DNA from 2 places in the Chelativorans sp. AA-79 genome. Region 1 is predicted to be linked to the other one. Evidence: riboswitches for the same ligand, from Rfam matches in the RefSeq annotation. Region 1 holds a riboswitch; the other holds the start of a gene.

Region 1 (14,965 bases):
CCATTTCAGGATGATCGAGGTGTCGAGGCCGCCCGAATAGGCCAGCACGACCTTTTTTACGTCTTTGTGTGTCGCCATCGTCTTTTCCGAATGGTTTCGCGCAGCCGCTGCGTTACGCGGGGCCGGCCCCTGTGCGGCGAACTATTAGCAGGAAAAGTCGCGCGGACAAGGCCGCTAGGCGCTACGATATTTCACAACGGTGACGCGGCCCGTCATCATTGCTACACCATTTTGAGGGAAGAGCAGATCATTGCGCCAGTCGTCCCAGCGAGTCGGCTCGACGGGATGGCCAGCATATGCGTAGGTATAGCGGATTTCAGGAGGGTTTCCCGATGAGCGTCCAGGCAAACGCGGCAAAGCCCGACCGGCATGGGGGTGCGGCGGAGCAGTTGCGGGAAATTCTGACCGCCCGCGCACCGGAGGAGGACATCGCTTGCTACGAGGCGCCTGCCCTCGACCGCGCGGCCGACCTGGCGCTGCGTGCGCTGAAAAAGCATCGGCCGGGCGAAAGCGTGGTCGCCGTCGAGCCCAGTTCTGGGATCGAGCGTGACGGGCGCGCCGTCACCACCGTCACGGTGGTCAACGACAACATGCCCTTCCTGTTCGATTCGATCATGGGCGAGATCACCGAGTCGGCGCCGGAGCCGACCCTAGTGGTGCATCCCGTGCTCCTCGTCCGGCACGGGAAGGAGGGCGTCACCGAAGTCCTCGGCGAGGCGGCCCACAAGTCGGCTCGCGACGCCGATAAGGTGAGCCTCATCCATGTGCACCTCCCGCGCATGTCGGCGGAGGAGTGCGCCGGGCTCGAGCGAAGGCTCTCCCGCATCCTGGCTCAGGTGCGCGCCGCCGTGGCCGACTGGAAACCGATGCTCGCCCGCCTCGACCAGGAGATCACGCGGCTTCGTTATGCGCCGGTGCCGCTGGAGGCCGGCGAGGTCCATGAGACCATCGCCTTCCTCGAATGGCTGCGCGATGACAATTTCATCTTTCTCGGCATGCGCGAGTTCAATTACTCCGGCGGCGCGGAAAGCGGCACGCTGGAGCGCTCCGACAAGAAGGGGCTCGGCATCCTCGCCGATCCCGATGTGCGCGTTCTCAGGCGCGGCGACGATGCCGTCACCACCACGCCGGAGATCCGCGCCTTCCTGCACGGGCCGGAGCCGCTGATCGTCACAAAGGCGAATGCAAAATCCGTCGTCCACCGCCGCACCTATCTCGACTATATCGGCGTGAAGACCTTCGATGATCAGGGAAAGCTCTCGGGCGAGCTGCGCATCGTCGGTCTTTTCGCCTCGACGGCCTATACGAGCTCCGTCCTGAAGATCCCCCATCTGCGCTCCAAGGCGCAGACCGTCATCTCCCGTTCCGGTTTCGCGCCGACCGATCATTCGGGCAAGGCACTCATCAACGTGCTCGAATCCTTCCCGCGCGACGAGCTCTTCCAGATCGGCGTTCCGCGCCTGCGCAAGCACGCGGAGGCGATCCTGGCCCTCGGCGAACGCCCGCGTGTGCGCGTGCTCTACCGCATAGACCAGTTCGATCGTTTCGTTTCCGTTCTGGTTTTCGTGCCGCGCGATCGCTACGATTCGGAAGTCCGGGGGCGGATCGGCCATTATCTGAAGACCGTTTTCGAAGGGCGTCTCTCTGCCTACTATCCGGCCTTCCCGGAAGGCTCGCTCGCGCGCGTGCACTTCATCATCGGCCGCTCCGGCGGCAAGACGCCGCGCATTCCGACCGAGGAACTGGAATCGGCCGTACGAGCGATCGTACGTACCTGGGACGATGCCCTGCGCGAAGCCGCGGAGGACGAGGGGGTCGACGACAAAATAGCCGCCGTGGCCGCGCGTTTTTCCGAGGATTACCGCAACAGTTTCGAGCCCCGGACGGCGCTCGTCGATGCCCGGTGCATCGCAGACCTTTCTCCGGAGAACCCGATCGCCATCGATTTCCACCGCCATCCCGAGCAGGGCAAACGCCAGGCAGCGTTGAAGATCTATCATTTCGGCGCGCCCGTCGCCTTGAGCCGCCGCGTGCCGCTGCTCGAGAATATGGGTTTCCGCGTCATCAGCGAGCGCACCTTCGAGGTCGGTGAACCGGGCGAGGGACAGGTCTTCCTGCACGACATGGAGATCGAGAACGCCTTCGGCGAGCCCATAGACCTTTCCGACGACGGCACGCTGTTCGACGAGATCTTCCTCACCGTCTGGCGAGGAGAGCATGACAATGACCGCCTGAACGCGCTTGCGCAGCGGGCGCGAATGCGGGCCTCGCAGATCGCCGTACTGCGGGCCTACAGCCGCTACCTGCACCAGACCGGCGTTCCCCAGAGTCAGGGCTTCATCGCCGACACGCTGAACCGCTACCCCGCGATCGCGGAGCGGCTCTTCGCCCTCTTCCTCGCGCGCTTCGATCCGCAGCGCGCGCCCGGCGAAAAGGCCCAAGCCAGGGCGAAGGAGATAGAGGAGGAGATTCTGGCCGCGCTCGAAACCGTGCCCAGTCTCGATGACGACACGATCATCCGGCGCTTCCTGAACCTCGTCCAGTCGACACTGCGTACGAATTTCTTCACCGAGAGCGGCCGGCGCTCGCTCGCCATCAAGCTCGATTCGCGGTCGGTCGAGGGGCTGCCGCAGCCGCGCCCCTGGCGTGAGGTCTTCGTCTACGGCCCGGAGGTGGAGGGCGTGCATCTGCGCTTCGGGCCGGTGGCGCGCGGCGGCCTTCGCTGGTCGGACCGGGCGCAGGACTATCGCACCGAGGTTCTGGGCCTCGTCAAAGCGCAGCAGGTCAAGAACAGCGTCATCGTGCCCGTCGGCGCCAAGGGCGGCTTCTATCCGCGCCGCCTTCCAGCGGGCGGCGATCGCCAGCAGGTCTTCGAGGCGGGTCGTCAAGCCTATATCAACTTCGTCTCCACCCTGCTCTCCGTCACCGACAATCTCGACGGCGACACGGTCGTACCGCCCGGGAACGTCGTCCGCCACGACGGGAACGACCCCTATTTCGTCGTCGCCGCCGACAAGGGCACCGCCACCTTCTCCGACACGGCCAACGAAATCAGCCAGGTCCACGATTTCTGGCTGGACGACGCCTTCGCCTCCGGCGGCTCGGCCGGCTACGACCACAAGAAGATGGGCATCACCGCGCGCGGCGCCTGGGAAGCGGTGAAGCGGCATTTCCGCGAGATGAACCGGGATATCCAGACGGAGCCCTTCACCGTGGTGGGCGTGGGCGACATGTCCGGCGACGTCTTCGGCAACGGCATGCTGCTCTCGCCCTGCACGAAGCTCATCGCTGCCTTCGATCACCGCGACATCTTCATTGATCCCGACCCGGATTCGGCCATCTCCTTTGCCGAGCGCACGCGCCTCTTCGACCTGCCCCGCTCGAGCTGGCAGGATTATGACAAATCGAAGCTGTCGAAGGGCGGCATGATCGTCTCGCGCACGCAGAAGCAGATCACGCTCAGCCCCGAGGCGGCCCGGGCCCTCGGCTTGGCGAGCGCCGTCGGATCGCCCGCCGAGATCATGCGCGCCATCCTCGAGGCGCCCGTCGACCTCCTTTGGTTCGGCGGCATCGGCACCTATGTGCGCGCTACCGGCGAATCCAATCAGGAGGTGGGCGACCGCGCCAATGACACGATCCGCGTCACCGCGAAGGAGGTGGGCGCCAAGGTCGTCGGCGAGGGTGCCAATCTCGGCATGACGCAGCGCGCGCGCGTCGAGTTCAACCTCAAGGGCGGCCGCTCCAATTCCGATGCCATCGACAATTCCGGTGGCGTCAACTCCTCCGACCTCGAGGTCAACATCAAGATCGCGCTCGCCGCCGCCATGCGGAACGGCTCCCTCGCGCGTCCCGAGCGCAACAAGCTGCTCGCGGCCATGACCGGCGAGGTGGCGGATCTGGTGCTTGCCAATAATTACATGCAGACGCTCGCCATCTCGCTGGTGGAGCGCCGCGGGCTTTCCGAGCTGCCCCATCAGGCGCGCATGATGAGCCTGTTCGAGGCCCAGGGCCATCTCGACCGCGCGGTCGAGTTCCTCCCCGGCCCCGAGGCGCTGGCCGAGCGCCAGAGCCGCGGCGAGGCCCTCACCCGGGCTGAGATCGGCGTGCTGCTCGCCTATGCCAAGATCGTGCTCTTCGACGAGCTGGTGGCGAGCCCGCTCCCCGACGAGCCGCATTTCGAGGCCGATCTCTTCGCCTATTTCCCCACGCGGATGCGCAGCAAATATGCCGGCGAGATCCGCGGCCACCGGCTGCGCCGCGAGATCATCGCCACCGAGCTCGCCAACGACATCATAGACCGCGGCGGACCCACTTTCGTCACGCGCCTGCAGGACATGACCGGCCGCCCGGCGCACGAGATCGTCGAGGCCTATGCGGTCGTGCGCGACGGCTTCGACCTGCGCTCGATCTTCTCGGCCATCGACGCCCTGGACAACAGGATCGACGGCCAGGTGCAGCTCGCGCTCTATGAGCGGGTCTGCCGCCTCATTCTCTCTGCGACCGCCTGGCAGCTCAAGAATGGTGCCGGTGCGGGCCCGACGGGCGAGCGGATCCGCCACCTGATCGAGGCGCGGGCGAAGCTCGAGCCGGCGCTGAAGTCCCTGCTGCCCCACTTCCTCGCCGAGGGGATCTCCGCCATGGCGGCGCAGTACGAGGCAGCGGGCGTGCCCGCCCCTCTTGCGGGGCGGCTCGGTTCCCTCGACGCCTCGGCACTGGTGCCGGATATCGTGCTGGCCGCCGATACGGCGAAGACCGATCTGTCCAAGGCCGCCAGCGCCTTTTTCGCCATCAGCGAAGCCTTCCGCCTGAGCCGCATCGAATCGGCTGCCGGCGCGCTCGCGCCGACCGACTATTATGACGGGCTGGCGCTGGCGCGCGCAATGGATACGATCGATATCGCCCGCCGGGGGATCACGGTTGCGGCGCTGTCGGCCTATCGCGACACGGACGACCCCGCCGCGCGCTGGGTGGAGGCGGGCGGCGAGCGCGTGGCGCGCGTGCGTGATCGGCTCCAGTCGCTCACCGAAAGCGGCGATCTCACCGTCTCCCGCCTGTCCGTCGCGGCCGGCCTGATAGCTGACCTGAGCGCTTGACGCCAACCATGGAGACAGCACCGGAGAGCGGGCGGGCGGCCGGCGGGCGCCCCGGCATCTGGGGCTGGATGCTTTTTGATTGGGCGCAGCAGCCCTTCCACACGCTTGTCATCACCTTCGTCTTCGCACCCTACTTCGCCGCCGCGGTGGCACCCGACCCGGCGCGCGGGCAGGAGCTCTGGGGGCTCGCCACCGGCATAGGCGGCCTGATGATCGCCCTTTCCTCGCCGGTGCTCGGCGCCATCGCCGATGCTTCGGGCCCGCGAAAGCCCTGGATCTTCGCCTTCTCCGTGATCGGCGTTCTGGCCTGCTCGGCCCTCTGGTTCGTCACGCCCGGCATGGAGAACCTCGCGCCCGTGCTCATAGCCGTCGCGCTCGCCGTCTTCGGCATGGAGTTCGCCGCCGTCTTCAACAATGCCATGATGCCGGATCTCGTGCCGCGCTCGGAACTCGGCCGCCTGTCCGGCTCCGCCTGGGGGCTCGGCTATGTCGGCGGGCTCGTCTCGCTGGTGCTGGTGTTGGGCTTCATGGCCGCTTCACCGGAGACGGGGAAAACGCTTGTCGGCCTCGATCCCATCCTGGGGCTCGATTCCACTGTCCGCGAGGGCGACCGCGCGGCCGGTCCGCTCACCGCGCTCTGGTACGTGCTTTTCGTGCTGCCGATGTTCCTCTTCACGCCGGACCAGCCGCGTCGCCGCGTCGCCAACGCCGTGCGGCACGGACTGCATCAGCTAGGTGCCACGCTCCGCCGCCTGCCCTCGCAACGCAGCTATTTCAGCTTCCTGGTATCGTCGATGTTCTATCGGGATGCGCTCAACGCGCTCTATGCCTTCGGTGGCATCTATGCCGCCGGCGTGCTCGGCTGGACGATCATCGAGATCGGCAGCTTCGGCATCCTGGCCAATGTCACCGGCGCGCTTGGCGCCTGGCTCGGCGGCCGCCTTGACCAGGCCTTCGGGCCCAAGGCCGTGGTCAACGTCTCGATCCTCGTTCTCTGCCTGTGCTGCCTCATGGTGATCTCGACCACCCGTACCGAGGTTTTCTTTCTGCCCGTCGTCGCCGGCTCATCCATGCCGGACACCCTCTTCTTCATGGCCGGCGCGCTCATCGGGGCCGCCGGCGGGTCGATCCAGGCCGCCTCGCGCACGCTGCTTGTCGACCAGGCGCCGCGGATGCAGGTCGCGGAGGCCTTCGGCCTCTATGCGCTTTCCGGCAAGGCCACCACCTTTATCGGCCCGCTGGCCGTTGCCGCCGCGACCGGCTGGTTCTCCGGCGCCGCGTTCTCGTTCTCGCCCGAAGATGCGCAGCGGCTGGGTGTTTCACCCATTCTGGCGCTCTTCCTGCTGGGACTCGTGCTCCTGCCGATGGTGAAAAGCCGCGCGGAGCCTGCGGAAGCGAACTGATCGGACAAGCTGCAGCGCCTCGACCGCACGGCAAAGGGTCGGTTGCCGCAACGGGGATAAAATCCGCCCTCCGGAATTTTCCTCATCCGCCAACCCTTTGTCCTTGCTTGCCATTCCCGTCCGCTTCAGCGATCCGTCACGATCTTGACCTTGTCGCCGGCAGAAAGGGTGGCGCCAGGGCCGAGGCCGTTCAGCAGGCGGAACAACTCGAGCTTGCGATCGACACCCACCATCTGGTTGGCGAAGGTCGCCACCGTGTCGCCGGGGCGCACCGTGAGCGCGCGGACACGCAATGGTTTCAACGCTGCCCGCTCCGCTTGATTCAGCACACGGAAACTGCCGCTGATGACGCGTGCAATCGGCTCGAGCTGATTGCTGTTACGCGGTGCACCCGTCAGCAGCCGGTATACCTGATCCCCGACGCGGACCACGGTCACGTCGAACTTCCATTCGCCGGCATAGGCGCGGGCGCTTGCCGCGTCGTAGCCGTTGATGGTACTCGTCCGCACCGAGCCGGTATCCAGACCCGCAAGCCATCCGTCCTGCAGGTAGTCGGTAAGCGAAAGGGACCGGGGCACCGTTGCTCCGTCGAACCGGAAGGCGAGGTCGCCAGGCCCCGCTGCCACGACCTCGCCGGCCGAATTGTCGATGACGAAGCCTTCGGGCACAGAGAAGGCGACGCCGAGCGTCGGGTGCAGGAAGTCGCGCCCGCGCACATAGCCCTGGTCTGGCTTGTCGCCAAAGAGCAGCCCGTCGATCCCTTCAAGGAAGGCGTCGCGGTCCCGCACACCGGTGCCCGGCAGGCCAAATTGCCGGGCATGCCGCTGCGCCAGCTCGATGCGCCGGGGCGCATTGGGATGGCTCGCCAGAAAGTCGAGGCTTACATCGTTCTCGCCCTTGACGCTGTGGAATTTCTGATAGGCGTCCATGGACTGGAGGAAGCGCGCGGCCGCATAAGGGTCGTAGCCCACGCGACCGAGCGTCCCGATGCCGATGGCATCCGCCTCCAGTTCCTGGTTGCGCGAGAACTGTGCCAGCTGGAGTTTTCCGCGCACGACCGCAGCGCGCGCGTTGCTATCTGAACTCACCACCTCGTCCACCACGCGCGAGGCGAGGGTCGCTTCCGCCTCCCGCTTCTGGCGCTCGATGCCGTGATTGGCGGTCACATGCGCCATCTCGTGCGAGAGGACCGCGGCAATCTCCGCCGAATCATTGGCGAGCGCCAGGATGCCGCGCGTGATGTAAAGATAGCCGCCCGGAAGGGCGAAGGCGTTGATATTAGGCGAATCAAGAATGGTGATGCGATAGGTCTGCCACGGGTTTTCCGGATCCTGCGACAGCCTGCCCACGACCCGCGCCAGCATGCGTTCCAGTTTGGGATCGGAATATTCTCCGCCATAGGTCTGCAGGATCTTCGGGTGCTGCCGGCGCGCCAGATTGGCCAGCGAATCGCTGCGCATCACGGTGTCCACCGTAACCGGATTCGACGAGGGTTTGAAATCCGCGTCGGACGACATGTCGAGCGACTGGCAGCCCGAAAGGGCGAGCCCGCCCGCAAGCAGGGCCATGCGGCAGCGGGTCCTGGCGGCGTTTTTCAATCCTGAGGCATCGCGTCGAACCAGAGCGAGCATCCTTTCGACGGGTCCCTGTCCCGTTTCACTTGCCGGCGACCCTAGCCACAGTCCTTGATTGAAGACAATGATCTGCGCGCCACAGTTGCGAGGTGTTTCGGTCACATGGTCTTCTGGCGATAAATAATGACCGAATCGGGTCAAACAATAGGCCGGGTTGTTAGCGCACCCGCCGCCTCCCGCCAAGGTAGCGCGCGAAAGCGGCCGGTCCCTTCCCGGACAGAAAGTCCGCGGTGGCGCCGGTTCCGGCAATGACGCCGTTTTCGACGAACACGATCGTTTCCGACAGGCGTTCGGCATCATGCGGGTCGTGCGTGGCCATGAGAACCGTCATGACCTGGTCGCGGTGAAGTTCCGCCACGAGCTCAAGCATCTCGTCGCGCAATGCGGGCCCGAGCGAGGCAAAGGGCTCGTCGAGCAGCAGGACCGGGCGCCGGCGCACCAGGACGCGCGCCAACGCGACACGCTGGCGCTCGCCGCCGGAAAGCGCTTGCGGCAGCCGTTTTTCCTTGCCGCCAAGCCCCGTCCGCGTGAGGGCTTCGCCGATGGCCGCCCGGTCGTCGTCCGAGAGTCGCAGGGATGGAGAGCGGCCGAGCCCGACATTCTGTTCCACCGTGAGGTGGCCGAAGAGGTTGTTCTCCTGGAAGACCATCGAGACAGGCCGCTCGAAAGGCGGACGGTGCGTCACGTCCTCGCCGCCAATCAGCAACCGGCCCGAATCCGGCTGCTCGAAACCGGCGACGAGGTTGAGCAGCGTCGATTTTCCCGAGCCGCTGGGCCCCATAAGCGCCACGATCTCCGACGGCGCGACCGAAAGATTGAATCGCATGGAGGTCCCGCCAGGATAAGAGAAGGTGAGCGCCTCCAGCTTCACGGCGGCACCTTTTTCCGCTGCGACGCTCATGATCTCTCTTTTCCCCAGTGGGTGGCCAGGAACATCAGGCCGAGGCAGAGGACACCGAGGAACAGCGCCAGGCCCGCGGCATCGGCGGTGCGGTAGCTCCCCATGCGCTCGAGCAGCAGATAGGGCAAGGTTTTCACCTGGTCGCTGCCGAAAAGCGCGATCACGCCGAGATCACCGAGCGACAGCGCCATGGCGAAGGCGAAGCCGGTCGCCGCCGGCCGTTTGAGGGCCGGCCAGTCGACGAGGCGAAACCGGTTCCAGCCGGAGATACCGAGGGCGAGGCAGAGCTTCTCGTGCCGCGCACTCGCCGCGTCGTAGGCCGGGCGGATCGCCCGCATGGTGAAGGGCATGGCCATGACCGCGTTCACGGTGACCACCATGATGGGGGCGAAGGCGAGTACGTCGCTCTGGCGGCGCAGAAGGATGAACCAGCCGGCGCCGATCACGATGGGCGGCACGATCAGCACCATGCTTGCGCCCGTATCCGTGAGTCGTTCGAGAAGACCGGACCTTCCGCCGCGCCGGGCGATCTCGAGCGCGCGGCGGGCGACCACCAGCCCGATAGACAGGAGAAGGCAGAGAATTGCGGCAAAGGCAGCCAGGACGAAACTGGTCGCCGTCGCGCCTCGAACGGCTGGTTCGCCTGCCAGCCTCGATAGATCCGCTTCGAGTCCGGCAAACACGGTCGCGGCCATCGGTCCGCCGACAAAGACCAGCGCCATCAGGATCATCGCGGTGTTAAGCCCCGCTTCGCCCGGTCGCGCGAATACGGTGCGGCGCGGCGCCACCGGCAGGTTGGCGTCACCCGTCATCGAGGCGCCAAGACGGGAAAGGACGAGCACGATCGCAAGGGTGAGCACTACCTGCGCGAATGTCAGTGCGATGGCGCGGGCGGGATCGAAATCGAAGCGCAGCGCTTGGTAGATCGCCACCTCCAATGTAGTGGCGCGCGGCCCTCCGCCGAGCGTCAGCACGACGGTGAAGGAGACGACGCAGACCATGAAGACGAGCGCCGCGACGCCCGGAACCGCGGCCCGCAGTGCCGGCCACTCGATAAGCCGGAACGTGGCGCCCGCGCCCATGCCGAGCTGCGCGGCGAGCCTCCACTGATCCGCCGGCACGGTTTCCAGCGAGGCAAGCAGCAGGCGCGCCGCCAGCGGCAGGTTGAAGAAGACATGAGCGACGAGGATCCCCGAAAGCCCGTAGATCCCCTGCCATGTCTCGCCGGTAAACGCGGTGAAAAGCGGTGCCAGGAAGCCGGCGCGCCCATAGAGCGCGAGCACGCCGAGGGCGGCGACGATGCCAGGCAGGGCGAGCGGCACGGCGAAAAGCTGGAGAATGAGCCCGCGACCCGGAAAACGGGGATGGCGCGCGAGAGCGCGGGCGACGAGGATAGCAGGCACGACCGAAAGCAGCGTGGAAAGCCCCGCCTGCAGGAGCGTGAAGCGGGCAACACGCAGGAGATAAGGATCGAAAGCCGTGATGGCGCTCTGCCAGGAGCGGGCTGCCTCCAGTGCAAGGCCCGCGAAGGCGCCCCCGATGAGAGCCCCGATCGCCGCCAGCGCAAGGATGCCGGCAGCGACACGGCCCGGCCGGGGAAGGCTCACCGGCTCATCACGGAAAGCCACTCGTCGACCCAAGCCTTTCTATTGCGGGCCACGTCCTCGGGCGAGAAGAGCAGCGTCCTAGCCGGTTCCACCAGCTCATCGAAAACCGGGTTCAGGGGCTCGGATGTCCTGCCGGCGGGGAACATCCAGTTCCGCTCGGGGATCGCATCCTGGAAACCGGGCCCGGTCATGAAGGAGAGGAATGCTCCGGCAAGCGGATTGTCCCCGGCCTTCACCGTACGCGCGGCAACCTCGATCTGCAGGTAATGTCCCTCGGAGAAGGCTGCAGCCTTGTAGCGATCCGTGCCCTCGGCAATTCGGTGATAGGCAGGCGAGGTGGTGTAGGAAAACACCATCGGCACCTCGCCACTGGTGAAGAGGCCGTAGGATTCACTCCAGCCGGGGGTGACGGTCAGCACATTGTCCTGGAGCCTGCCCCAGGCCTCCGCAGCCTGATCGCCATAGACCGCCTTCATCCACAGAAGCAGGCCGAGGCCCGGCGTGGACGTGCGCGGATCCTGGATCGCGATCTTGAGGTCGCTTCCGCGTTCCACGAGCTCTTCCAGACTCTGCGGCGGATCCGCAAGGGCCTCTGTGTCGTAGACGAAGGCGAAATAGCCATAGTCATAAGGCACGAAGATATCGTCTTCGAAGCCGCCGGGCACGTCGATATTGCCGGTATCGATATCGTGCGGCATGAACAGGCCGGTCTCCTTCGCCTCGTAAACGAGATTCGTGTCGAGGCCGAGAACGATGTCGGCCCGTGTCTCCTCGCCTTCGAGCCGCAGACGGTTGAGGAGCGCCACGCCGTCAGCCACCGAGACGAATTCGAGATCGCAGGCGCATTCGGCCTCGAAGGCTTCTTCCACCACCGGACCGGGTCCCCATTCGGAGGTGAAGCTCTCATAGGTGTAGACGGTGAGCTTCTCCTGCGCCGTGGCGGGAAGCGCCGCCAAGCCGAATGCCAGGGCCGGAAGAAGAGCTTTCATGCGCATTTCGACGCCTCCTTTGCAACGGTTCCAAGGGAATGAGGCGCCTCGGCGTCTAATCCCTCCGCCGGTGCGAGCCGGATCAGGTTCAGCGGGTTGGCCGATGCCTCTCAGCCGGCAGCAGGCCGGCACCCCGTTAGAGCGACGGGAAGTTAGGCTGGAGTGGGGAAGCGTGCAAGGGGCCCCGGAGGGAGCAGGCATGCTTCATCGATGCCATCACGGTTTCAACCGTCTGCATTGACGTGGGAAACGAGGCGCATGGTCCGCACTGTTTCCTATTTTAAACCGGCACCTGACGGTGTGCGTCTGACATTTCCCGCTCCCCTCATCTTGCCGGTTGTTTCAGCGCGATTGCGCCTGAGCGCCGTCACCTCGATCTCGATCTTCATTTCCGGCTTGTTGAGATCACAGACGATCATGGCCGCGGCCGGCCTGATCTCCCCGAACGCCTCCCCCAGAATGGGGAAGACCCGGTCGACATGGGCGCGGTCGGTCACGTAATAATGCGCCCGAACCACGTCGGCCAACTCGAACCCGCCTTCCTCGAGCGCGGCACGGGTGGTGGCGAGACAGTTGCGGGTCTGCTCCTCCACGGTCTCCGGCATGGAGGTATAGTCGTAACCGGTGGTGCCGGAGACGAAGCACCAGTCGCCCTCGATCACCGCGCGGCTATAGCCTGCGGTCTTCTCGAAAGGAGAGCCGGTAGAGATCAGGCGGCGCAAGGACGCCAAGCCTCAGGCCCAGGGGCGGCTATCGGTGTATTCATCCTCGAAGCTCTTGATGGCCGGCGCCTTTTCGAGCGTCAGTCCGATGTCGTCCAGTCCGTTCAGAAGGCAATGGCGCTTGAAGGCATCGATCTCGAAGGAGATCACGCCGCCATCCGGCCCGTGGATTTCCTGGTGTTCCAGATCCACGGTCAGCGTGGCGTTGGCGCCGCGCTCGGCATCTTCCATCAGCTTCTCCAGCTCTTCCGGGCTGACCGTGATGGGCAGGATGCCGTTCTTGAAGCAATTGTTGTAGAAGATGTCGGCGAAGCTCGTGGAGATCACGCAGCGGATGCCGAAATCGGCAAGCGCCCAAGGCGCGTGCTCACGGCTCGAACCGCAGCCGAAATTGTCGCCCGCAACCAGGATCCTGGCGTTGCGGTAAGCCGGCCGGTTGAGCACGAAATCCGGATTTTCCGAGCCGTCCTCATTGTAGCGCATCTCGGCGAAAAGCCCCTTGCCGAGTCCCGTGCGCTTGATCGTCTTCAGATAGTCTTTGGGGATGATCATATCCGTGTCGACATTGACGATCGGCAGGGGGGCGGCGACACCGGTGAGCGTGGTGAACTTTTCCATGGGGCTGCGTGCCTGTCTGTAACCAGATTGGTGCCACCCCTTTACAACAAGCGCGCGCGGACGCAAAGCCCTTGCGCCGCTCCTTGCACTGCGCCATGAAGTGGCCATGCACGAGCCTCTTCCGCGCCTTCGCCGTTCCGTTCTCTATGTGCCCGCCAGCAACGAAAGAGCGCTGGGGAAAAGCGCGGCGCTTCCTTGCGACGCCGTGATCCTCGATCTGGAGGATGCGGTCGGGCCGGAGGAGAAAGCCGATGCGCGCGAGCGCCTGCGCGCCCTCCTTGCCGGGCCAGGCCGGCCGAAATGCGAGATCGTCATCCGCATCAACCCGCTGGGAAGCGAATGGGGCACGGAGGATCTTCTGGCCGCACGCGCCGGCCGGCCCGATGCCATCCTGCTGCCCAAGGTGGATGGCCCGCGCGACATTCTCGAAGCAGACGCGGCCCTTGACGAGACGGACGCGCCGCGCTCGATCCGCTTGTGGGCAATGGTCGAGACTCCGCGTTCACTTCTCAATATAGGCAGCATCGCGGAGCTCGGGCGCGACCCCGCCGCGCGGCTCTCCTGTCTGGTCGCCGGCACCAACGACATCGCGAAGGAAACGCGCGTGACGGGCCGCGGCAACCTGCTGCCCTGGCTGATGCAGGTCGTGCTCGCCGCACGCGCGGGGAATCTTACTGCGCTCGACGGGGTATCGAACGATTTCCGCGACCTGGAAGCTTTCGGTCGGGAATGCGCCGAAGCCCGCGCCATGGGCTTCGACGGCAAGACGCTGATCCATCCCGCGCAGATCGGGCCCGCCAATTCGGTCTTCGCGCCGACGGGGGAGGAAATCGCCGAAGCGGAGGCGACCGTCGCTGAATTTGCAAAGCCGGAGAACCGCCATCGTGGGGTCATCGCGATCGACGGCCGCATGGTCGAGAGACTCCATCTCGAACAGGCCGAGGCGTTGCTCAAGAAGGCGCGGGAAATCGAGGAGAAAAGCAAATGAGGCTGTACCGCTTTTTGACCGGGCCGGACGATTCCAGCTTCTGCCACAAGGTCACGGCAACGCTGAACAAAGGCTGGCTGCTGCACGGCTCGCCAACTTACGCCTATGATCCCGAGGCGAAGGCCATGCGCTGTGGCCAGGCCGTCTACAAGGAACTGGACGGGCTGGAATACACGTCGGACATGAAGCTCGGCGATTATTAGCGTCTTCGTGGCAACGCAGTCCGGGAGCGGCGGAAGCCGCCCCAAGGATTCACGACCCTGGATGCGGCCAGTCGCCCGCATTCTCCTCGATGCGCGCCATATCGTCGTCCGACAGGCCGAAATGATGGCCGATCTCGTGGATCAGCACATGGGAGACGATATCGCCAAGCGTCTCCTCGTTTTCGGCCCAGTAGTCGAGGATCGCCCGGCGGTAGAGCGTGACGCGGTTGGGGCCTTCTCCCGTAGCCGGGTTCCAGCGCTCGGCGATGCCGCGGCCCTCGAAGAGCCCCAGCAGGTCGAACGGCGTTTCCAGCGCCAGGTCATCCATGATCTCCTCGGTGGGAAACTCCGCCACCTGGATGACGATGTCACCGGTGAGCTTGCGGAACTCTTCCGGCAGGCCGGCATAGGTTTCCATCGCCAGAAGCTCGAATTCCGCAAGCGAGGGTGAAAGCTGGTCGTGCCAGGCGCGTGTTTTGTACATCCGGGCCATCTTGTATCCTTTGCCGGGCATATAGCGCTTTCCGGCGCGGGATTCGAGAGGGCCTGGATTCCATCTGGCCTCCCGGAACAGGGAAGGAATAAAATCCTTCTTGACTCTTGAGGGCGCCTCTGGAATCCATAAGAACATAACAGGAACGACCTATTCGCCGGAGTGAGCGGCATGGCACGTATGGCCATGGCGCAGGAGAAGATTTTTGCCCTGCGCCGGGAAATCGCCAGGATCGAAGGTACGCTGCCCGAGCGCCTTGTTGCGCCGGAAGCCGGCAGTGCTGTGGTGCTGCGGCGCGGCATATCGGCAGTTCG
Region 2 (14,965 bases), 960 kb from region 1:
ATCGAAAAGGCGCGGAAGATGCTCGGCTATGAACCGCAGCACTCCTGGCGCAAGTACGTGAACACGAAATAGCTGCGCAGCGGAGCGGCCGGAAACCGCTTAGTTGTGCCCCAGCACCGGGTGCGGGCGGTAAGGTTCCTCCAGACGTTTCACCTCATCCTCGTCGAAGGTGAGCTCGAGCGCCGCCGCAGCTGTCTCCAGATGTTCGATACGGCTGGCGCCGATAATGGGTGCAGTGACGCCGGGGCGGGAGAGGAGCCAGGCTAGCGCCACCTGCGCGTTCGGAACGCCGCGCTTTCCCGCCACCTCCGTCACGCTGTCGATCACCGCATTGTCCTCGTCGCTGTAGAGCCTCTGGCCGATGGCGTCGGTCTGGGCGCGCAGCGTGGCGTCCCGCTCCTCGCGCGGGCGGGCGAGGCGTCCGCGGGCGAGCGGACTCCAGGGGATGACGCCGATGCCCTCCGACCGGCAGAGCGGGATCATCTCGCGCTCCTCTTCGCGATAGAGCAGGTTGTAGTGGTTCTGCATGGTCACGAAGCGGCTCAAGCCAAGCTTCTCGGAGGTGGCAAGCATCTTCGCGAACTGCCAGGCATACATGGACGAAGCGCCGATATGGAGCGCCTTGCCGGATTTCACGACATCATCGAGCGCCTCCAGCGTCTCTTCGATCGGGGTGTCCGGATCGAAGCGGTGGATCTGGTAGAGGTCCACATAGTCGGTGCCGAGCCGCCGCAGCGAGTCGTCGATGGCGTGCATGATGTGCTTGCGCGACAGGCCGCGCAGGTTGGGGTCGTCGCCCATCGGGTTGAAGACCTTCGTTGCGATGACCAGCCGGTCGCGCGACGGGCCGTATTTCTTCAGAAGCCGGCCGGTGATCTCCTCGCTGACCCCGAGCGAATAGACATCCGCCGTATCGAAGAAATTGATGCCGAGGTCGATAGCACGCTTGATGATGGGGCCGGCTTCGTCCTCTTCCAGCACCCATTCGCGCCACGCCTTCGAACCATAGGTCATCATGCCCAGGCAGAGGCGGGAGACAGTCGTGCCCGTGGAACCAAGTCTGGTGAACTGCATAGAACTGCTCCCCTGCATGATGGATTGGATCGAAGGGCCCGCCGTTCGGCCCGGTCTTGCTGATGTTGGCACCGCGGAGCGCGAGCGGCAAGCCTGCATCTTCCCTTATGGTCCGGCGGGGCCGCGCTTAGAGATAGAGTGCGGCCATCTCTGCCTTTGTCTCCCGACTGCTTGAGAGTTGCAGGCAGTCCAGCATGCGCCTCACGCCTTCACGCAGAGGGATGGTGTGAGCGAGGCCGAGTGAGGATTGCAGCGCCGTGTCCCCGCAGCGGAAAAAGGCGCCTTCCGGTTTGTCGGTCATGCCGGAGATTTTCGGATGCCAGCCGATCTCTTCACCCACGAGTTGGGCAAAGGCGATGAAGGATGTGGCGATACCCGTCGAAAGATTGAGGCTGCTGCCGGTGGGGAGGGTTCGAAATGTCTTCCAGATGAACCCGACGCAGTCTTCGATATGGATGAAGTCCCGGCACTGATGGCCGCTTCCCCACACGAAAACCTCCTCCGCGCCCTTGTCGTCCAGGAGCCGCTTGCAGATCGCGGGAAAGGGATATGAAAGGTCCTGGTCTTCGCCATAGCCGCTGAAGGGGCGGTAGGCGACGGCCTCCCCGCCATATCTCTCCACATAGAGCTTCATGAGATATTCGCCGGTGAGCTTGGACCAGCCATAGCTCAAATCCGGGGTGCCCAGCGGCTTGGAGAAGTCGATCATGTCTTCGGTGAGCCTGCGCCGGTTGCCTGCGCTCTGCAGGCAGATAGGGTAGGCGGCGCTGGAACTGAAATAGACGATGCGGCCGGGCCTCGTCCGGGCGGCCCACCGCCACATGCCGGAATCGATCGCCAGGTCCTCGGCCACACAGAGGGCGTGGCTCTCCAGATTGATGCGCCCGCCGACGATGGCGGCCAGGTGGAACACGTAGTCGAAGCACGCGTCCGAGCCGTCGAAGAACTGCCTGCAATCCTGCTCCACGAAGGAGAAGGCGCCCCGTGATGGAAGGAGCCAGAGGTCCGGATGCCGGGCGCCGGTGTCGGCGACCAGCGGGTCGACGCAGACCACGTCGAGACCTTCCGCCAGCAGCTTGGCGCAGAGATGGCGCCCCACGAAGCCTGCACCCCCGGTCACCAATGCACGCGCCATGTCCGCCCCTACTGGCTTATGAAACGGGTTTTGCCCGTGTAGATATCGACGATCCTTCCAGACCACTCGCTCCAGGTCGGAGCGATCTTCCTGGCATAGGCGAAGGCGCCATCGCTTAAGTGCCGCACGAGGTCGTCGCTGCGCATGAGAGCGATCTTTTCAGCCAATGATTGTGCGTTCCCGCTCTCGAAAACCAGTCCGGCACCGTTGCGCGCGATCTCTTCCGCGATAAGAGCATTGCTGCTGACGATGACGGGAATCCCGCACATCAGGGCTTCCGCGGCCACGAGGCCGTAGGGCTCCGGCATTCGGGACGGCATGATGACATAGCGCGTTTCGGAGGCGATCCTGGCCACCTCGTCGTCTTCCAGCCAGCCTGCCACCCAGCAATGGGGGAGCGCCTGGCGGATTTCCCGAAGCAGCGGGCCCTGGCCGATGAGCGTGGCCGGGCTGCCGGTGGCGTTCAGGGCCTCGGCCAGCGTGCGCACGCCCTTTTCCCAGGTCATCCGTCCGAGATAGAGGATCCGGTCGTTGTCCCAGGCTCTCACCCGGCCATTGCGTGACAGGGGTTCGGCGGGGGTCCTGAGCGTCAGGAAATTGCGGAAGGGCCCCGCTCGCAGATAGGGCTCCATGGCCTCATGCGCGAGAATGACGCCGATGCGGCTCCAGAAAGCCTCGCCGGCGCCTTGCTGGGTAAGGGACCGGGCGAAGCGCCACAGCTTGTGGAGATAGTTTCGCTTGTCGCAATTGCTGGCGAGGCACGACATGGAAAGGGGCTTCACATGGCAGATATCGCCCCTCTGGTAATTGACATAGCCGCCATTCGGGCAGGTCAGGAAGAAGTCGTGCGTCGTCAGCACGACATTGGCCCGGTGCCTGGCGAGGGCGTGGAAGATCGAAGGCGAGAGGATCTGCGACCAGCCGTGGACATGGACGATCATGTCCTGCGACCCGCCGGAAAGGAGCCTCCCCAGCGCCCTGTAGGCGCGCCCGTTGAAGTTCCTGCTGAACACGTCTCCCGGATGCGCGCCCTCCCGCAGCGGCTTTTCGCCCAGGGCCTCCACCTGCACCTGCGGGAACCGCGCTCGAATGCCGGCTCCGTCGTCGCCGACGAGCGCCGTACACTCCATGCCTGCTGAAGTCGCTGCTTCGATGCAGCGCATCGCCACTTTTGTGGCGCCACCCCATACCGTCGATACGTCATTGATGACCAAAAGGCGCAATGGATTCCCCCCGCATGGCGATCGCGCACGCACAAGCCGGCACGCAGCCGATCGCTTTGCCGATTAAATGCGCCGCGGCAGCGCGAGCTCAACCTGTCATTTTGGATTATGGTGGTGGAGGTGCGCGGGCGTTCCGCTTCACCCTGTCAAGTACTCACTTCAGGCGCGCGACCGGAGTTCCTAAGGTATCGCTGCGATCACCAGGAACACGCCGAAAATGACCATATGAACGCCCCCCTGCAGCACCGTGGTGCGCCCGGTGGCCAGGGTGAGGGTGCTGGCGAAGAGCGTGAGGATGAGCAGCACCATCTCCTCGTCTTCAAGCCCCAGTGTCAGAGGCATGCCGATCAGCAGCGATGTGATCGCGACGGTTGGGATCGTCAGCCCGATGCTGGCCAGCGCCGAGCCGAGCGCGAGGTTCAGGCTGGTCTGCAGCCGGTTCATCCGTGAAGCACGGAACGCTGCAAGCCCCTCCGGCATGAGCACGACCGCCGCTATGATCACGCCGACAAAGGCGGACGGCAGGCCGAGATGCGTCACTCCGGCCTGGATCATGGGCGACATTTCCTCCGCGAGCAGTATGACCGCGGCCAGCGCGATGACGAGCAGCACCGAACTGATGGCGACCTGCCGGGCAGGCGGCCTTGCGGTTTTGATCTCGTCCTGCGAGATATCCAGGAAATAGGCGCGGTGACGCACCGTCTGGACGAACAGGTACAGCCCGTAGAGCGCCACGGAGACGCTTGCGACGAACGCCAGCTGGGCGGGGGCGAAGACCGGACCCGGCTCTGCCAGCGTGTAGTTGGGCAGGATGAGCACAAGGGTTGCGAGCGTGCCGAGGACGCCCAGGGCTCCACTTGAGGCATGGGTATGGAAGTCCTGCTCGTAATAGCGGATCCCTCCGAAGAGCAGGCACAGCCCGACAACCCCGTTCAGAACGATCATGAAAGCCGCGAAGACCGTGTCGCGCGCGATCTCCGAGGCGGTTTCGGGCGAAGACAGCATGAGGGAGATGATGAGAGACACTTCGATCACCGTCACTGCCACCGCCAGGACGACCGAACCGAACGGTTCGCCGATGCGCGCGGCGACCACTTCCGCATGATGCACCGCCGCGAAGACGGAGCCGACCAGGACCGCGGTGCTGAGCACCGCGGCCGCCGGTCCGCCGGCTACGTGGAGATGCTGGGCGATAAGCAGTACGGCTGCGGCGAGCGGAAAGGCCCACGTCCATACGGAATGCAGTGCCGATCCGTTGTTCTGCACGCTACGGCTCTCTCGCCCGCGCAATCGGCATATCGGTCTGATGGCTTGAATGACGCAGCACAGCGGCGATCTTCCTCGCGATGCATGCACGGCCTGCCGTGCAGCGAGTGTAGAAGCGCATTTCACCTCTCCCGGTCTTCGGCGAAACCTGGAACGATCTCCAGCCGAAAGCGACCGCATATTGCCTAGAAGCCATCTATATCACTGTACTTTATCGCAAATTCGCGCTTGATCAACATTGCCGCCGGTCGAGTGCGGAATGTGCAGCGCTGCTGTCCGGCAGTCGAACTCAGGGGCTCGTGGGAGAAGGGAAAAGCTCCGTTCCCTTTGCAAGATGGTATGCCGCAAGGCCGATCCACTCGTGAGCGGCGAGATCGGCGAGGTAGAGCCCGACGGCGATGGAGGGTGCCGGGCGCTGCACGTCGGACGGCCGGGTCAGGTAGTCCACCGGATATGGCGTGATCGGAAAGCCTGCGGCGCGGAAGCAGGCGACCGCCCTTGGCATGTGGAAGGCCGAAGTGATGAGCAGCCACGAGTCTCCCGGTTGCGGGTTTGCCACGGCCTTGCTCTGCACGGCGTTTTCGCAGGTGTTGCGCGAGCGCTCCTCAAGGTCGATACGCTGCTCCGGGATGCCGATATCGACGAGCAGATCGCGTGCGAGGCGGGCCTCGGTCGCCTCATGCGCGGGAACCAGGTCGGCTATCCCGCCCGAAAGGACGATCCTGGCGTCCGGGTGGGCCCGGCTGATCTCCGCCGCCTTCGTGAGCCGCTCGCCGGCATCGGTCAGCGCGATGGTCCGGCGGTCGGTCGAGATGTCGGTGTCGATCTCCCCGCCGAGCACGACGAGACCCGTCACGTCGCGGGGGGGGCGTGTGGGCGGGAACCGCTCCTCCAGCGCGATGAGGGCTGCGCTTCCAATGGGCAGCCAACCTACCGCCAAAAGCAGCACGGCCGCAGCCGCCAGGAAAAGCCCCGCCGCCTTCCGTCGCCGGAGAACGAACAGCAGGAGCCCGATCAGAGCCAGCAGCCCTATGAGATTGGATGGCGCCGTGAACGCGGCGAAAAGCTTCGAAAGAACAAAGAACATGGGGCGACTCCCCGATACGGGCCGGTGCGTTGCCTCAGCAGATCCTGCATAACACCGTCCTTTTATCTCAGCGCCAAGACGAGGGATTGTCCTCCATTCGGGCATTTTGCCTGAAATCAGACGTATGCCCGCCTATCGGGCCGCGAACATTCGCGACACCTGCTCTTTCGCGAGGGCGATGCCTTCCTCCAGTGTCATGCCCTTGGCGAGCCCGCCGGTGATGCCGCTTGCGAGCAGGCAACCCGAACCGCGCAGCGTGGTGTTTGCCCGGGGGGCGTCGAAGCGCAGGGGAGCCTCTCCGCGCCGAAGCAGGATGTCCGTGGATTTCTCCCGTTCCGGCGCATGGCCGCCCTTGACGAGCAGCGCTTGACAGCCGGTTTCAAGGAGGGCTTCGCCTTGGCGGAGAGCCGCTTCCTCGTCTTCTGCCGGCCTTGCATTCGCCAGCACGGCAAGTTCGGGCCAGTTCGGCGTGGCGAGCCGGCAAAGCGGTAGGAGGCCGCGTTTCAGCACCGCGATCGCCTCCTTTTCCAAAAGGATGCCGCCGGAAGAGGAGACGAGTACCGGGTCGAGCACGACGGGGATATGCGCGTGCTCGCGAAGGACGGACGCGACCGCCTCCACCGTGCCTTTCGTGGCCAGCATGCCGATCTTGACCGCGCCGGTCGGCTCCGCTTCCAAGGCCGCGGTCATCTGCGCGGCCACCAGCGCAGAGGAAATGGGCTCCACCGCCGCGACACGATCGTGCGTCTGGGCGGTGACGGCGGTGACGGCCACCGAGGCGCGAACGCCGAACGCGGAAAGCGCCTCCACGTCGCGGGAGAGCCCCGCTCCCCCGGAGGAGTCGGTGCCGGCGACCACCAGCACCCGCGGCCGCATGGTCATGTCCCGCCTGTCCGCCAGGGAGCGGTGGCGCTTATCCACTCCCGCGTGCGCGCTTCCGGGTCGGGATTTCGCAGCACGTCGGTAACGACCGCGGCCGAGTCCGCGCCCCGCTCGAACACGCCGGGGATGCGCTCCGGCGTCAGGCCGCCGATGGCGACGAGCGGCAGCGGTGCCGCCCGCGCCTTCCAGTCGGCGATTCGCTCCAGCCCCTGCGGCGCCCATTTCATCTTCTTGAGGATGGTCGGGTAGATCGGTCCCAGGGCGATGTAATCGGGCTCGGCGGCAAGCGCGGTCGCAAGCTCGGCATCGTCATGCGTGCTGATCCCCAGTTTCAGCCCGGCCCTCTTGATCGCGCCAAGATCGGCAGCCGCCAAATCCTCCTGGCCGAGATGGACGAAGTCGCAGCCCTCCTCGATGGCGAGCCGCCAATAGTCGTTGACGATGAGCTGGCACCCCTGCCGTGCACAGATATCCCGTGCCCGGCCGATATCCGCACGGAGCCCCGCCTCGTCCATGTCCTTGATGCGAAGCTGCACGAGCTTCACCCCGAGCGGCACGAGACGTTCGATCCAGCCGGCGGAATCGACGATCAGATAGAAGGGATCGAGCTTCATGAAAACACAGCCTTGCCGATGACCGGCGTGGAAGGCACCGCCATGTCGCGCGGCTCGAGCGGACCTGCAATGAAAGCTGCATGGCCCGCCCTTACCGCCTGCGCGAAGGCAGCGGCCATCACCGCCGGGTCGCCCGCCTTGGCGACGGCGGTGTTGAGAAGCACGCCGTCATAGCCCAGCTCCATTACGGCTGCGGCATGCGAGGGCCGACCGAGCCCCGCATCCACGATGAGCGGTGTCTCCGGGAAATGGGCGCGATAGGCGCGCAGCGCATCGGGATTGACCGGCCCTTTGGCCGAACCGATGGGCGCGCACCAGGGCATCAGCACCTCGCATCCCGCCTCGATCAGCCGCTCGCCCACGACGAGATCCTCCGTCGTGTAGGGAAATACCGAAAAGCCGTCCTCCGTAAGCACGCGGGCGGCCTCGACAAGGCCGAACACGTCCGGCTGCAGCGTGTCGTGATGGCCGATCACCTCGAGCTTGATCCAGTTCGTCCCAAACACCTCGCGCGCCATCTTGGCCGTGGTCACGGCCTCCTTCACGGTGTGGCATCCCGCCGTGTTGGGCAGCACGCGCACGCCAAGCTCCCGGACGAGCGACCAGAATTGCCCGCCCGATTCCCCCTGCGCCCCCTCCCGGCGCAGCGACACGGTGACGACCGCTGCACCGGACGCCTTCGCGGCGTCCGCGAGAAGAGCGGGCGAGGGGTACTGCGCGGTACCCAGCAGCAGACGCGAAGGGAGCGCGGTTCCATAGACGGTGAGGGCCATGGTCATCCTCCCTGCCGTGGCGTCAGGATTTCCACCCGGTCGCCGTCCGAAAGCCGCGTCTCCCTGCGCTCGGTGCCGGGCACGAATTCGGAGTTCACGGCGGTGGCGAACCAGTTGCCGGCATAGCCCAGCTCCGCGGCGAGGTCGGAGAGGGTCTTTGCCTGGGTCTCAAGCGCTTGCCCGTTCACGATGAGCTTCATTGTCAGGAGCCTCGTTGGAGATGATCATTTCCGCGGCCTGCCACGCCAGCGCCGGCGCCAGGAGAAAACCGTGGCGGTGGAAGCCGTTCACGAAAAGCGTGCCGCCCAGCCGCTCGATCCGCGGCAGGTTGTTTTCGAAGGCGGGCCGCACACCGGCCGCCGCCTCCAGGATGCGCGCCTCGCCAAAGGCGGGGTGCAGCGCATAGGCGGCGTTGAGCAGTTCCATCATGGAACGTGCGGTGACCCGCCCGTCATCCGCGCTCTCGATCATGGTCGCGCCCACCATGAAGCGGCCGCCGCCGCGCGGCACGATATAAACGGGAAAGCGTGGATGGATGAGCCGTACCGGTCGGTACAGTGTCACATCCTGGGTTTCGAGAGTGAGCATCTCACCGCGCACGCCGCGCAGGCCGGGGAGGGTGGATGCCGCGGCGAAGCCGGTGCAATCGACCACACGGTCGAAGCGCTCCCCCTGCGGAGCCTCGGTCCGGCCGAACAGGAAGCGCACGCCCCTTCCCTCCAGCTTGGCCTGAAGCAGGGTCAATGCCTCGCGCGGGTGGAGATGCGCCTCCGCGGCAAAGAAGAGCCCCGTGCGGAACCGCTCCGCAAGATCGGGCTCCAGGGCCGCAATCTCTTCCGCACCAAGATGCGCATACCCCTCGGTGCGGGCAGCAAAGCGGCGGAGTTCCGCCGCATCGCGACGCGGCGCCACGACGAGCGTGCCATTGAAGCTTACGGTACCGGGCAGTACCGCTTCCCACCACCGCGCGGCGTCCTTTCCAAGCCGGACCACATCCGGCTCGGCGCTTTCCCGCTCGCAAAAAGGCGCGAGCATCCCGCCGGCGAGCCAGGAAGCGCCCCCGCCGACGGACGGGCTCTTCTCGATGACCGTGATCTCGGCACCGCGCGTCACGAGTTCATGCGCCACCGTCAGCCCCGCCACGCCCGCGCCTTTGACGAGGATACGCATCAGCGGCTCCTAGGGATAACAAGCGCGGACACGGTTGGGTCAAGCTGGCTGGAGAGGCTGGCGCCCCGTCGCGCCCCCCTCTGCCCTTCCGGGCATCTCCCCCTCGAGGGGGGAGATTGGCTGTCATCGCGCTTTTCGCTAAACGGAGGCGTTGCAGAAAGAGGTCCAGCCCAAACGGCCGGCGCGATCTCCCCCCTTGAGGGGGAGATGCCCGGCAGGGCAGAGGGGGCTATCAAAGCGACGGCTTTCCCAAGCATAGAAACCCACCCTCCGCTCAAGCGCCCCGCGTCCCTGCCGTCTCCTCCACCGGCACATAGAGATTGCCGCCCTCGCGGTACTTCTCCGCCATCGCCTCCATGCCCTCCTTCTGCGCCTCGGCGCGGATGTCGTGCGAGATCCGCATGGAGCAGAATTTCGGCCCGCACATCGAGCAGAAATGCGCCACCTTGTGCGCCTCCTTGGGCAGGGTCTCGTCGTGGAGCGCGCGCGCCGTCTCGGGGTCGAGCGACAGGTTGAACTGGTCCTCCCAGCGGAACTCGAAACGCGCCCGCGACAGCGCGTCGTCGCGCACCTTCGCCGCCGGATGGCCCTTGGCGAGGTCGGCGGCATGCGCGGCGATCTTGTAGGTGATGACACCGGTCTTCACGTCGTCGCGGTCGGGCAGGCCCAGATGCTCCTTGGGCGTCACATAGCAGAGCATGGCCGTGCCGAACCAGCCGATCATGGCAGCGCCGATGGCCGAAGTGATGTGATCGTAGCCGGGTGCGATGTCGGTCGTGAGCGGTCCGAGCGTGTAGAACGGCGCCTCGCCGCAGATCTCGAGCTGCTTGTCCATGTTCTCCTTGATCTTGTGCATGGGAACATGGCCCGGCCCCTCGATCATCACCTGGCAATCCTTTGCCCAGGCGATCTTGGTCAGCTCGCCCAGCGTCTCCAGCTCGGCGAACTGCGCCGCATCGTTGGCATCGGCGATCGAGCCGGGGCGCAGGCCGTCGCCCAGCGAGAAGGAGACGTCATAGGCGCGACAGATGTCGCAGATCTCCTCGAAATGCTCGTAGAGGAAGCTCTCCCTGTGATGCGCGAGGCACCACTTGGCCATGATGGAGCCACCGCGCGAGACGATGCCCGTCACGCGATTCACCGTCAGCGGCACATAGTGCAGCCGGACGCCGGCATGGATGGTGAAATAGTCCACGCCCTGTTCGGCCTGCTCGATGAGCGTGTCGCGGAACACCTCCCAGGTCAAATCCTCGGCGATGCCGCCCACCTTCTCCAGCGCCTGGTAGATCGGCACCGTACCGATCGGTACGGGCGAATTGCGGACGATCCATTCGCGGATGTTGTGGATGTTGCGGCCGGTGGAAAGGTCCATTACCGTGTCCGCGCCCCAGCGCGTCGCCCAGACGAGCTTCTCCACCTCCTCGGCCATGGAGGAGGTGACGGCCGAATTGCCGATATTGGCGTTGATCTTGGTGAGGAAGTTGCGGCCGATGATCATCGGTTCGGTTTCGGGGTGGTTGATGTTGGCCGGGATGATGGCGCGCCCGCGCGCCACTTCCTCGCGCACGAATTCCGGCGTCACGTAATCGGGCACCGCCGCGCCGAAGCTCTCGCCGTCGCATTCGAGTTTCTCCTTCAGCCTCTCGCGCCCGAGATTCTCGCGGATGGCGATGAACTCCATCTCCGGCGTCACGATGCCCGCCCGCGCATAGGCAAGCTGCGTTACCGCCTTGCCGTCCCTCGCCTTGAGCGGCCGGTTGCGTATGGGAAACTCCGGCGTCAGCCGGTCCCCGGAGACAAAGCCGTTGTCCTCCGGCTTGACGATGCGGCCGTCATAGCGCTCGACGTCTCCGCGCGCTTCGATCCAGGTTTCGCGCAGGCGCGGCAAGCCTTTCTCGATATCGATGGTGACGCTCGTGTCCGTGTAGGGTCCTGAGGAGTCATAGACCGTCACCGGCGGCTCGCCCGCGGTGGGATGCACGGCGATCTCGCGCAGGGGCACGCGGATCTCCGGATGAAGCGTGCCGGGCTTGTGGATCTTGCGGGAAGCGGGGAGGGGACCCGTGGTGATCTCGGGTTTAGGGTTGTTCCGGGCATCCATGGCGAGTCTCTCTGCGTTCGCGTTGGAGACCCAGTTCGTGCCGAAGGAGGGGATAAGGCTTTCCGAATGTGAAGGATATTTCCCTTCGAAGCGCGGACCGGTCGATCCCGGAAAGCCGTCGCACCATCCCTACGCCAGTATGAACTGGATCAGGTTCAAAGGGTCACCGCGCTGCCTGAGGCCAGCGATATCTCAGCCCGTTGTCCGGGCCCCCCTGGTGATAATGCAATCTTGAGGCGCGTTCGCCCTGTTTGTCAAGCGGTGTCCGGCACTGAGGAATACCGGCCGGGCCATAGGTCTTGAATCCTTGCGCGCCCGTCGGTGCGCCCTCTTGACAATCCGTGCGGTATCGGATGTTCTATTATAGCGATTGCAATTACATAACTATGTAACAAGGGAGAGGGGAATTCATGCGCTCGCTCACAATAGCTCTTCTCGTCGGTACTGCGTTTCTCGGCTTCTCCGGGGCGGGTCTCGCCCAGGAAAAGGGTGGAGTCATCAACGTCGCCACCATAGGCGAGCCGCCGACGCTCGATCCGATGACCTCGACGGCCGACCTCGTCGGTATCGTCACCCAGCATGTCTTCGAGACGCTCTACACCTTCGACGCCAACTGGGCCGTCACGCCCCTTCTCGCGGCGTCCTTGCCGGAGATCAGCGACGACGGGAAAACCTATACGATCCCGTTGCGTGAAGGCCTGACCTTCCATGACGGCTCGGCTATGGATTCCGAGGATGTGGTGGCTTCGCTGGAGCGCTGGATGCGGATCGCCACGCGCGGCAAGCAGGCCGACGAGGTGATCGAGACGATCGAGGCGGTGGATGAGTCCACGGTCCGCATCACGCTCAACAAGCCCTTCGCGCCGCTTCTGTCCCTGTTGTCCCTCAACAATTCCGCCGCGATCGTCATTCCGGCCGAGCTGGCCGGCGAGGCGGAGTTGTCGGAGATCATCGGTACCGGCCCCTACAAGCTGCAGGAACGCCAGCCGGATCAGTACATCCAGCTCGTCCGTTTCGATGATTACCAGAGCCGCGACGAGGAGCCGAACGGCTACGGCGGCGGACGCCGGCAATATGCCGACGAGATCCGCTTCATGCCGGTTCCCGATCCCAACACGCGCGTCGAAGGCGCGGTGGCCGGCCAGTTCCACTACGTCGATTCCATCCCCGTCGAGGCCTATGACCGCGTTTCGGGGGGCAAGTCGGAAGTCGTGATGCTGGCGCCCTTCGGCTGGCCAGTCTTCGTGATGAACACGAAGGAAGGGCTGAATTCCGACATCAAGATCCGCAAGGCGATCCAGGCCGCGCTTGCCCCGCACGACATGCTGCTCGCGGCCTTCGGTTCCGACAAGTTCTTCGCGGCCGAGCCAGCCATGTATCCCGAAAGCTATATCTGGCACACGGAAGCCGGAACCGAGTCCTACAAGCCCAACGGCGACCTGGAGGCTGCGCAGGCGCTCCTGAAGGAGGCGGGCTACGACGGCAAGCCGCTGCGCATCCTCACCTCGCGCCAGTACGAGTTCCACTACACCATGGCGCAGGTCGCCGCCGAATATCTGAAGGCGGCGGGCTTCGACGTGCAGCTCGACGTGGTCGAATGGGCCACGCTCACCCAGCGCCGTACGGACCCCGCGCTGTGGGACATCTACATCACCCATTCGCCTTTCCTGCCCGAGCCGTCGCTGACGGGCATCATGTCCGACTCTTCGCCCGGCTGGTGGGTCTCGGACGCCAAGCACGCCGCCCTCGACGCCTTCAACTCCGAGAGCGACCCGCAGAAGCGCGCCGAGCTCTTCGCCGACGTCCAGCGTGTGATCTACGAGGAGGTGCCCGCCTACAAGGTCGGCAACTTCAACGCGGTCGCCGCCCAGTCGCCCGAGCTGGAGGGTATGAAGCCGGCGCCCTGGCCCTATTTCTGGAACGCCTGGCTGGAGAAGGGCGAGTAGGGGAAGTGCACCGTCGGTGCTACGGCTGGGTAAGATCAATGCAAGCTTGGAAAGATTGGCGTTCGTCACACCCCCCTCTGCCCGGCCGGGCAGAGGGGGGTGCGATAGGCACCGTCCTCTCCAACAGGCGAGGATCAAAGTCATCCTCAAGGTTCCATCGCCTCGTGGGACCATCATCGAAAGCAGCTCCATGATCCGCGCAGCGGTCAATCGCATCGTCGGCATGCTCACGGTCATGGCCCTCGTCGTGACCATTGTCTTCGTCATCGTCCGGGTAACGCCCGGCGATCCGGCGGCTGTCATGCTCGGTCCTGAGGCGACTGCCGAGGACGTGGCCGCTCTTCGAGAGCGGCTGGGCCTCGACGGCTCCATTCCCGAGCAATTCGTCGCTTATGTAGGCGGCATCCTGCGCGGCGATCTGGGGCAGTCCATCTTTCTCGGGCGTCCCGTCACCCAGGCCTTGTGGGAGCGGGCGGAGCCCACCTTCTTTCTCACCATCTTCTCGCTGGCCATCGCCGTCCTCATCGCGCTTCCCGTCGGCGTGGCCTCGGCCTATTGGCGGGGATCGGTGTTCGACCAGTCGATGACGACGCTCGCCATGCTCGCGGCGAGCGTGCCGAGCTTCTGGCTGGCGCTGCTCTTCATCCAGTTTTTCGCCGTCAAGCTCGGCTGGTTCCCGACTTCCGGCTATGGCGGGCCGGACACCACGTTGCCGGAACGCCTGCACCATCTGGTCCTGCCCGCCGCCACCCTCGGCATCGTCAGCTCCGCCCTCATCATGCGCTTCACCCGCGCCTCCATGCTCGACGTGCTCAACGACGATTATGTGCGCACGGCCCGCTCGAAGGGCATGAGCGAGTGGCGCGTGGTCGTGAAACATGCGCTCAAGAACGCGCTGATCCCGATCCTGACGGTGATCGGTCTGACGGCCGCGCTGCTGATCTCCGGCGCGATCGTGACGGAGACGGTCTTCAGCCTTCCGGGCGTAGGCAACCTCATCGTCTCGGCGGTGCTCAGGCGCGACTATCCCGTGATCCAGGGCGCACTACTCATCGTCGCCGGGCTCTACGTGCTCATCAATTTCCTGATCGACATGCTCTATGTTCTCGTCGATCCGCGGGTGCGCTACTGATGGCGGGCGCGGTTCTTCACACCGGCCGTGAGCCGAACCTACTCGTGAGGCTGGTGGGCCGTCCGACCGCCCTTGCCGGGCTGGTCGTCATCGCGCTCGTCGCCGTCGCGGCGGTCTGCGCGCCGTTGCTCACCGACGTCTCTCCCAGCCAGCTTTCCATCGTGAACCGGCTGAAGCCGCCGGGCGATGCCTATCTGATGGGCACGGACGATCTGGGCCGCGACATCTTCACCCGCGTTCTCTATGCCGGCCGCACATCGCTGACCGTCGGGCTCTCGGTCGTCGTCGTCGCGTCTCTCATCGGCATCTGCCTTGGCCTCGTCGCCGGCTTCTTCCGGCGCGCCGATGCACCGGTCTCGCGGCTGATCGACGCGATGATGGCCTTCCCGGACATCCTGCTCGCCATCGCGCTGGTGGCCGCGCTCGGGGCTTCCGCCTTCAATGTGGTGCTGGCGCTCGGCATCGTCTATGCGCCGCGGCTCGCACGCGTGGTGCGCGCCTCGACGCTCGTCATCCGAGAGCTGCCCTATGTTGAGGCAGCCCGGGCCCTTGGCGTGCCCAC

Evidence for each region. A riboswitch is a leader RNA that binds a small molecule or an ion and turns the genes downstream of it on or off. The one in region 1 is predicted to bind thiamine pyrophosphate.
Region 2: another riboswitch for thiamine pyrophosphate. It lies ahead of thiC (phosphomethylpyrimidine synthase ThiC); the one in region 1 lies ahead of thiB (thiamine ABC transporter substrate binding subunit).

Annotation. Positions count from the first base shown of each region.
Region 1 covers NZ_CP120361.1:332,033-346,997, reverse strand. Annotated here, with positions in the region: gene PVE73_RS01705 (argininosuccinate synthase) at 1-78, opposite strand, end outside; gene PVE73_RS01700 (NAD-glutamate dehydrogenase) at 333-5,093, shown strand; gene PVE73_RS01695 (MFS transporter) at 5,102-6,496, shown strand; gene PVE73_RS01690 (M48 family metalloprotease) at 6,622-8,064, opposite strand; gene thiQ (thiamine ABC transporter ATP-binding protein) at 8,288-9,031, opposite strand; gene thiP (thiamine/thiamine pyrophosphate ABC transporter permease) at 9,028-10,659, opposite strand; gene thiB (thiamine ABC transporter substrate binding subunit) at 10,635-11,633, opposite strand; TPP riboswitch at 11,670-11,773, opposite strand; gene PVE73_RS01670 (RidA family protein) at 11,903-12,349, opposite strand; gene leuD (3-isopropylmalate dehydratase small subunit) at 12,362-12,967, opposite strand; gene PVE73_RS01660 (CoA ester lyase) at 13,074-13,955, shown strand; gene PVE73_RS01655 (DUF1737 domain-containing protein) at 13,952-14,158, shown strand; gene PVE73_RS01650 (metallopeptidase family protein) at 14,208-14,651, opposite strand; gene PVE73_RS01645 (hypothetical protein) at 14,823-14,965, shown strand, end outside.
Region 2 covers NZ_CP120361.1:4,680,478-4,695,442, reverse strand. Annotated here, with positions in the region: gene PVE73_RS22885 (NAD(P)-dependent oxidoreductase) at 1-72, shown strand, start outside; gene PVE73_RS22880 (aldo/keto reductase) at 100-1,074, opposite strand; gene PVE73_RS22875 (NAD-dependent epimerase/dehydratase family protein) at 1,202-2,209, opposite strand; gene PVE73_RS22870 (glycosyltransferase family 4 protein) at 2,218-3,432, opposite strand; gene PVE73_RS22865 (ionic transporter y4hA) at 3,613-4,698, opposite strand; gene PVE73_RS22860 (YdcF family protein) at 4,988-5,785, opposite strand; gene PVE73_RS22855 (hydroxymethylpyrimidine/phosphomethylpyrimidine kinase) at 5,918-6,667, opposite strand; gene PVE73_RS22850 (thiamine phosphate synthase) at 6,664-7,281, opposite strand; gene PVE73_RS22845 (thiazole synthase) at 7,278-8,054, opposite strand; gene thiS (sulfur carrier protein ThiS) at 8,057-8,254, opposite strand; gene thiO (glycine oxidase ThiO) at 8,223-9,224, opposite strand; gene thiC (phosphomethylpyrimidine synthase ThiC) at 9,499-11,325, opposite strand; TPP riboswitch at 11,434-11,551, opposite strand; gene PVE73_RS22825 (ABC transporter substrate-binding protein) at 11,736-13,271, shown strand; gene PVE73_RS22820 (ABC transporter permease) at 13,462-14,403, shown strand; gene PVE73_RS22815 (ABC transporter permease) at 14,403-14,965, shown strand, end outside.